2 regions of the Arthrobacter sp. 01T428 genome follow, and region 2 is predicted to be linked to the other one. Evidence: predicted binding sites of a transcription regulator. Region 2 holds the regulator's gene; the other holds the start of a gene.
What was found. The regulator LexA, encoded in region 2, represses DNA repair genes until DNA is damaged. The targets are predictions, from matches to a motif close to TCGAACANNTGTTCGA.
Positions count from the first base shown of each region.

Region 1 (3,413 bases), on a different contig from region 2:
ATCGCCTTCGCCGGTTTGTTCGCTCCCTGGCACAACCCGGCCATCGAAGACGAAACCCACCCGGAAGCGTGGCTGCTCTCCTGCACGGTCCTGACCATGGCCTCTCCCCCAGCCAACCCAGACCGCCCCGCCCTGGCACAACTGGCCGGGCTGCACGACCGCCTCCCGGTCCCCCTGTCCCCTGCCACCATCGATGCATGGCTGGACCCCCGGGACAAGGACGGCGCCGGACTGCTGGATCTGGTCCGCGGTGAAGCGTACGACGTTGCCGCCAACTGGACCCTCCGTCCCGTCGAACTCGTCAAAGACGAGGACGGCCGTCAGCGCCTGGAAACCGTCGACAACCCCGTCGCCTGACCCAGCGAAAGGCTCCGGCAAGCGGGGGTTTAGGCGGCCTTGACGAGGGGCAGTTCGTCCCAGTGGGTGGTGTAGCGGGGTGAGAGCATGTCTCGTTTCATGGTCCAGTCCGGGCCGCCCTTGATGCCGGCGTGGCCGAGCCCGATGGAGCCCCTGCCGTATTTGCCGGCCACTTGTTCCAGCAGCGGGCCGATTCCGCGTTCCTCGTGAACGTTTTCGAACAGCTCCAAGGGCCTTTGGTTCCCGCTGGGCCGCAGGTCGGTGACCATGATCCCGGCGCGGACGTATTTCACGCCGTCGTTGATCCTGGCAATGAGGGCGTGGGCCGCTTTGGTGAGGATCACCGGGTCGGCGGTGGGCATCGGCAGCGCGACGCACACGGACGGGTAGGACGTGTCGCCGGGACTGTAGTAGGACGTGCCGGCGAACGCGGTCAGCACTTTGGCCTGCAGCTCATGTTTGGCCAGGCGGGCGCTGGCCTGCTGCGCATACACGCTCATGACCTGGCGCATGTCCGCCGCCGTCGTGATCGGTTTGGAGAAGGACCGGGAGAAGATCAGCTGGTCCCGGCCTATCCGCTCTTCCTCCATGGGGATGCAAGGGGTTCCCTGCAGCTCGAGGACGGTGCGCATCATCACCACCGAGAACTTGTCCCGGATCGCCACGGGATTTGCCTTGGACAGGTCAAGAATCGAGTAGATCCCCATCCCCGCCAGGCGTTTCGTGAGCCTGGTGGCCACGCCCCAGATCTCACTCACAGACAGGCGGGACATGAGCGCTTCGCGCTCGGCCGCCGGCACGGATTCCCACCGGCACACCCCATCGAAGACGGGGTTGTGCTTGGCCCACTTATTGCTGAGCTTTGCCAGGGTTTTCGTGGGGGCTATGCCCACGCAGACGGGCACGCCAACGTGGGTCCGGCAGGCGTCTTTCATGGCCCGTCCCAGGGCCAGCAGATCCTCTCCGGAGCCCTTGACTCCCAGGAAGCATTCATCGATGCTGTAGACCTCTTGCCAGGCCGAGTACCGGGCCAGGAGCTCCATGACCCTGGCGCTGATCGATCCGTAGAGCTCGTAGTTGCTGGACCTCGCCACGAGGCCCCATTCCTTGGCCCGTGGTGCGAGTTTGAACCACGGCTCTCCCAGAACGATCCCGAGCCTCTTGGCCTCATCTGAGCGCGTTACGGCGCAGCCGTCGTTGTTCGAGAGCACTATGAGGGGTTTGCCTTCGAGGGAAGGATCGAAGATCCTTTCGGCGGAGGCGTAGAAGCAGTTGACGTCGATGTGGGCGATTTCCTGCATGCGGCGCATCACCGCCGGCCTAGACATAGTGAAGGCATCTGATCGCAACAGCCCAGATCCGCAGATCCGAGAGTTCCTGGACGCGGATCGGCGGGTATTTGGGGTTGTCTGCCTGCAGTATCACGCCGGCTCTGGTGATCCGCAGCCGTTTGATGGTCAGTTCGCCGTCGAGGATCGCCACCACCACGGACCCGTCCTTGGGCTCCAATGCCTTGTTTACGATGAGTTCGTCGCCGTCGCTGATGCCGCCCGGCTCCATGGAGTCCCCGCACACCCGAACGATGAAGGTGCTGGTCTTGTCCTTGATCAGGTGTTCGTTCAGGTCGAGTTCCGAGGAAAAATAGTCCTGGCTCGGAGACGGGTAGCCCGCCGGGACGGCCACCGGTGCCACCGGAACGTGCCCCGGAGGCGCCCCCGCGTCTATCATGCGAGGGTCCAAAGCAAGACTCATGACACACCTTTATTCGAAAATATGTTCGAATAAAGTCTAGTCGACCCCACTGACATTTCACCGCCCATGCGACAGTCAAAGATGTCGGGGGTCGGGTCAGGGACGTATCAACCGGTCTCGGTGCGTAGCCGACGGGATCCGCGCGTGGCTTCAATGTCGCGAAGACCGAGCCGGAGACCGGAGTGGTCTTGGTCGATGGCTACGCATATGCTCGTGGACCCCGATTTCGGAGACGTCTCAGGGGCCATATGCGGATGGTGAAGGTGTGTCCGACGAATTGTGCGAGAGTGGGGCAATTCGAGTTATCCGCGGCTGGAACGTGGGATCCGTTGAGGGTAGCTCCCGCTGGGCGCGGGCATCGACCCCAGGGGGCCAGCGGCGTCTGGGGGTAGTGGAGAATCCATGCCAGGAACCGAGATTCTCTCCCGCCGCTGGTCCCGTCTGTCAGCCAGACACCGAAGTCCGGCCGGTGCGTAAACCAAGCCTCTTGTTATGAGTCAACCTTTTTCAGGTGCTCTATACACGAGTGGTGAGTACTTAAATTTTCCGGAAGCCCGGACTGGCCGGCCCGCTGACATTGCTGGTGGGCTCTCCGAAGAGGGCAGGCACTGACACTACAGAACGCGGGCGAAGTTCTGGCGGCCCGGCGTATCTACTGGCCTCGATCAAAATGGGGACATTTAGAACCGCGGTTCGGAGTCCGGGTTATCCCACCCGCCGGCATTGCTGCCGGGATGCGTGGCCCACGGGTTTCCGGTGAGGCAGGCTGGCTCGTGCCGCCAGGGTGGGTGGCGGCGCCCTGGACGCCGATATCGTTGCCTCGACGGTAACTCAGGAACCGCACCCGCTGTGACAAGGTCAGGGTTGGCTTCATTGGACCACTCCCCTCAGCAGCCTTTGCCTCACTCATCAAATTGCAGAGAGGTCCAGGCTTAGCCGTGAGGCTGCTGAGCTTGGCGAGTTCTGATGACGCGTTCTGGCATCTGGATGGCGACAGCCTCCTCGCGCGGCCTTACGCTTCTCGAGGGGTCGGCGACGAACCTTTCGTCCGTGCGGGATCGCGTTCGGCGAGCGTACCAATGACGTCGTCGATCTGCTTCATGACCTCTGCCTCAAGCTTCACGCCAACCGCCGCGACGTTGTCCGCGATCTGTTCGGGCCGGGAGGCACCCACGATTGCCGAAGCAACGTTCGGATTCTGCAACACCCAGGCGACCGCAAGCTGGGGCATTGTCAGCCCGGCTTCCTCAGCGATCGGCTTGAGGTCCTGTACACCGGTGAGCACGTGATCGCGCATCCACCGC
Region 1 is NZ_JBFTPW010000031.1:47,659-51,071, reverse strand. Features, by position in the region: gene AC1DJB_RS22505 (SOS response-associated peptidase) at 1-357, shown strand, start outside; gene AC1DJB_RS22500 (Y-family DNA polymerase) at 387-1,667, opposite strand; gene AC1DJB_RS22495 (LexA family protein) at 1,678-2,109, opposite strand; gene AC1DJB_RS22490 (aldo/keto reductase family protein) at 3,122-3,413, opposite strand, start outside.
Region 1: AC1DJB_RS22495 (LexA family protein) is a predicted target of LexA. The motif match lies at 2,123-2,138, and genes of this name have one in related genera.

Region 2 (3,413 bases):
CCGTCCTGCCCGAATACGACGTCGTGGTGGTGGACGAAGCACACGAGCTCCAGGACCGTGTGACCGGTGCCGTGTCCGGGCAGCTGTCCGTGGCGATGATCCATGCCGCTGCCTCCAGCGCCCGCAAACACACGGCCATCACCGTGGACGCGCTGAACGCCGCCGCGGATCGCTTGGAACTGGCGATCATGGGAGCGCCGTCCGGCCTCTTGCCCAACGGGCTCAATGACGAACAACTTGATGGCGTGGACCAGCTCCGGGAAGCGTGCCGTGCGGCGCTTTCCGATTCGAAGGGGGATTCGTCCAACGCGGTCGACGGCGGACGTCAGCTCGCGCGCTCACGGCTCATGCTGATCCTCGAGTTGTGCGAACGGCTGCTCTCCGCCCGGGAAAACAGGGAAGTCGTGTGGCTCTCCCGGAACAGCAGCTTCGATCCCCAGCAGGGCTACACGGCCCCCGACGAGGACTCGCCGGCGCTCATCAACATCGCGCCGCTCAGCGTCGCCGGACGCCTCCGCGAAGGGCTCTTCGCGGGCCATACCGTGGTGTTGACCTCTGCCACTTTGGCTATCGGGTCTGCATTCGAGGCCACAGCCGGAGGGCTGGGCTTGACTGGCCAGGGCGCCCCCAGCTGGACGGGCGTGGATGTCGGCTCGCCCTTCGACTACCCGAAGCAGGGCATGCTGTACGTCGCCAAGCACCTGCCCAAGCCGGGTCGCGGCACCTCGCCCGAAGCGTTGGACGAACTTGAAGAGCTCATCAAGGCCTCGCACGGCGGAGCTTTGTGCCTGTTCTCTTCCCGTCGTGCGGCTGAGGACGCCGCGGAAGCGATGCGGTCGCGCCTGGATGTGGACATCCTGTGCCAGGGAGAATCGACCATGGCCGCGCTGGTCAGGCAGTTTGCCGAGGAGGAGGACACCTGCCTGTTCGGCACCATGTCCCTCTGGCAGGGCGTCGACGTTCCCGGCGGTTCATGCCGGCTGGTCGTGATTGACCGGATCCCGTTCCCTCGCCCGGACGATCCCCTGATGACGGCACGGTCCCGCGCGGTCGCCCAGGCCGGGGGCAACGGTTTCATGGCAGTGTCTGCAACGCACGCGGCCATTCGGCTGGCACAAGGGGCCGGCCGCCTCATCCGTTCAACGGGGGACAAGGGCGTCGTGGCAGTACTGGATTCACGGCTTTCGACGGAGCGCTACGGCAACTTCCTCAGGGCAGCGTTGCCGCCCTTCTGGCCCACCACGGACCGTTCAGTGGTGCGCGGTGCCCTCGAACGTCTTTACGCCGAGTCGGCCACGGCCTAAGGCAGGGGCCCTGGGTGAGGGTGCCTTAGAGCGAGCGCGTCCTAGAGTGAGCGCAGGACCGAGACGACTTTGCCCATGATGGTGGCATGGTCGCCCAGGATGGGTTCGTACTGCGTGTTCTGCGGGAGCAGCCACGTGTGGCCGTCGCGCTGCCGGAAGGTCTTGACGGTGGCTTCGTCGTCCAGGAGTGCGGCCACGATGTCGCCGTTGAGTGCGTCGTTTTGACGCCGCACTACCACCCAGTCTCCATCGCAGATAGCGGCGTCGATCATGGAATCACCGGCGACCTTGAGCATGAAGAGCTCGCCATGGCCTACCAATTGCCGGGGCAGAGGCAGGACGTCCTCAACGGTCTGGTCGGCCAGGATGGGCCCACCGGCAGCAATGCGCCCGACGAGGGGAACCATGGCCGTGTCACTGGCACTCGCGAGTTCCGTGACGGCCAGGCCGCCGGCGCTGCGGAGTTTCGCCGGCGCTTCAACGCCGGGGATGACGGAGCCGCCGTCCAGGGTCAACGGCATGAGGACTTCCATGGCGCGTGGACGCTTGGGATCGCGGCGAAGATAACCGAGCTTCTCGAGCTGCGACAACTGGTGGGTGACGCTGGACAAGCTGGCCAAGCCGACCGTGTCTCCGATTTCGCGCATCGACGGCGGATACCCGTGATCGTTCACTGAACGTTGGATGGTCTCCAGGATTTTCTTCTGGCGGACGGTCAGGCTCTTGGGGGCCTTCTGCGGCTGCTGGCTCCGCGCTGAGGCCGACCCGCTGCCAGTGGCTTTCGCTGCCATGTTCGCCAACACCCTTCCGTTCCGTCCGCGCGGCCCTGAGGGGCTTGCCGGGACTGTCGGCCTGAAATGTCAGACCCTCCTGTTGCACTGATTCAGTGCTCGTTCCTTCACTCAAACGTAGGGCAGGCGCAGGCGTTTATCAAACATTTGTTCTAGCGAGTCTCGACATCGTTCGTTGATAAGTGCTAAAAATGTCGTAGCAAGGTTCGAATATGTGTTCTATAAAAGTGGTGCGGGGTCCGGGTGTTCGCCCGAATCGTTCGAAGACAACAACGAACAACCGTCCTGCAAGCACTGAATGAAGGCAAGAATTGGCAGCCGCAACCAGAGATTCCGGAACGCGGCATTGTTCAGAAGGGCTCAGCTCATGTCCGCAATCACCATCACCCACACACCCGGCCACGGTGCGCCGGCGGGCCGGCTCCGCCTGACCCGCAGGGGCCGCATGGTCTTCTTCGGCGTCCCGGCCATGCTCCTGGTTGCAGCGCTCCTTAGCCTGGCGGGATTCCTGAATTCGCCGGCCAAGGCTGCTGATTCCGCCGCTGAACTGCAGCCCACCTCCAGCACGAGCGTCACGGTACAAGTGGGCCAGTCCTTGTGGGGGATTGCGGGAAGCGCCGCACCGTCCCGGGATCCACGCGACGTCGTTGCGGAGATCATCCAGCTGAACAACCTCCAGGACGGCCACATCGTGCCCGGCCAGCAGCTGTTCATTCCTTCGACTTAGCGGCAACTTGGACCGGGTTGCCCGGCCCCTGGACGGTCTCCGTGCCGTCACAGTTTCAGCGCATCCGCCGCGGCACCTTAAACTGTCATGGTGAGTGACCAGCTTGAGCGACTTGACCGACTTCCCCTCCGGACCAACCTTCGCGGCCTGAGCCCCTATGGCGCGCCGCAGCTTGATGTTCCGATTTTGCTCAACGTCAACGAAAACACGCATGGCGTCCCAGCGGACGTCCAGGCGGCCATCACCGAAGCGGTCGCGGCAGCCGCCACCGGACTGAACCGCTATCCGGACCGCGAGTTCACCGAATTGCGCGAGGCCCTTGCGGAATACCTTGGCCACGACCTTTCGGCCGACAACATCTGGGCAGCCAACGGCTCCAATGAAGTACTCCAGCAGATCCTCCAGGTCTTCGGCGGCCCGGGCAGGTCCGCGCTCGGTTTCCCGCCGACGTACTCCATGTACCCTTTGCTCGCGAGCGGAACCGACACTGCATACATCGCTGGTGTTCGCGCTGAAGACTATGGCCTCGATGCGGCCTCGGCGGCCGCGCAGGTCCGTGAACTCAAGCCGAATGTCGTGTTCCTTTGCTCC
Region 2 is NZ_JBFTPW010000014.1:70,019-73,431, forward strand. Features, by position in the region: gene AC1DJB_RS15710 (ATP-dependent DNA helicase) at 1-1,304, shown strand, start outside; gene lexA (transcriptional repressor LexA) at 1,346-2,095, opposite strand; gene AC1DJB_RS15720 (LysM peptidoglycan-binding domain-containing protein) at 2,463-2,822, shown strand; gene AC1DJB_RS15725 (histidinol-phosphate transaminase) at 2,913-3,413, shown strand, end outside.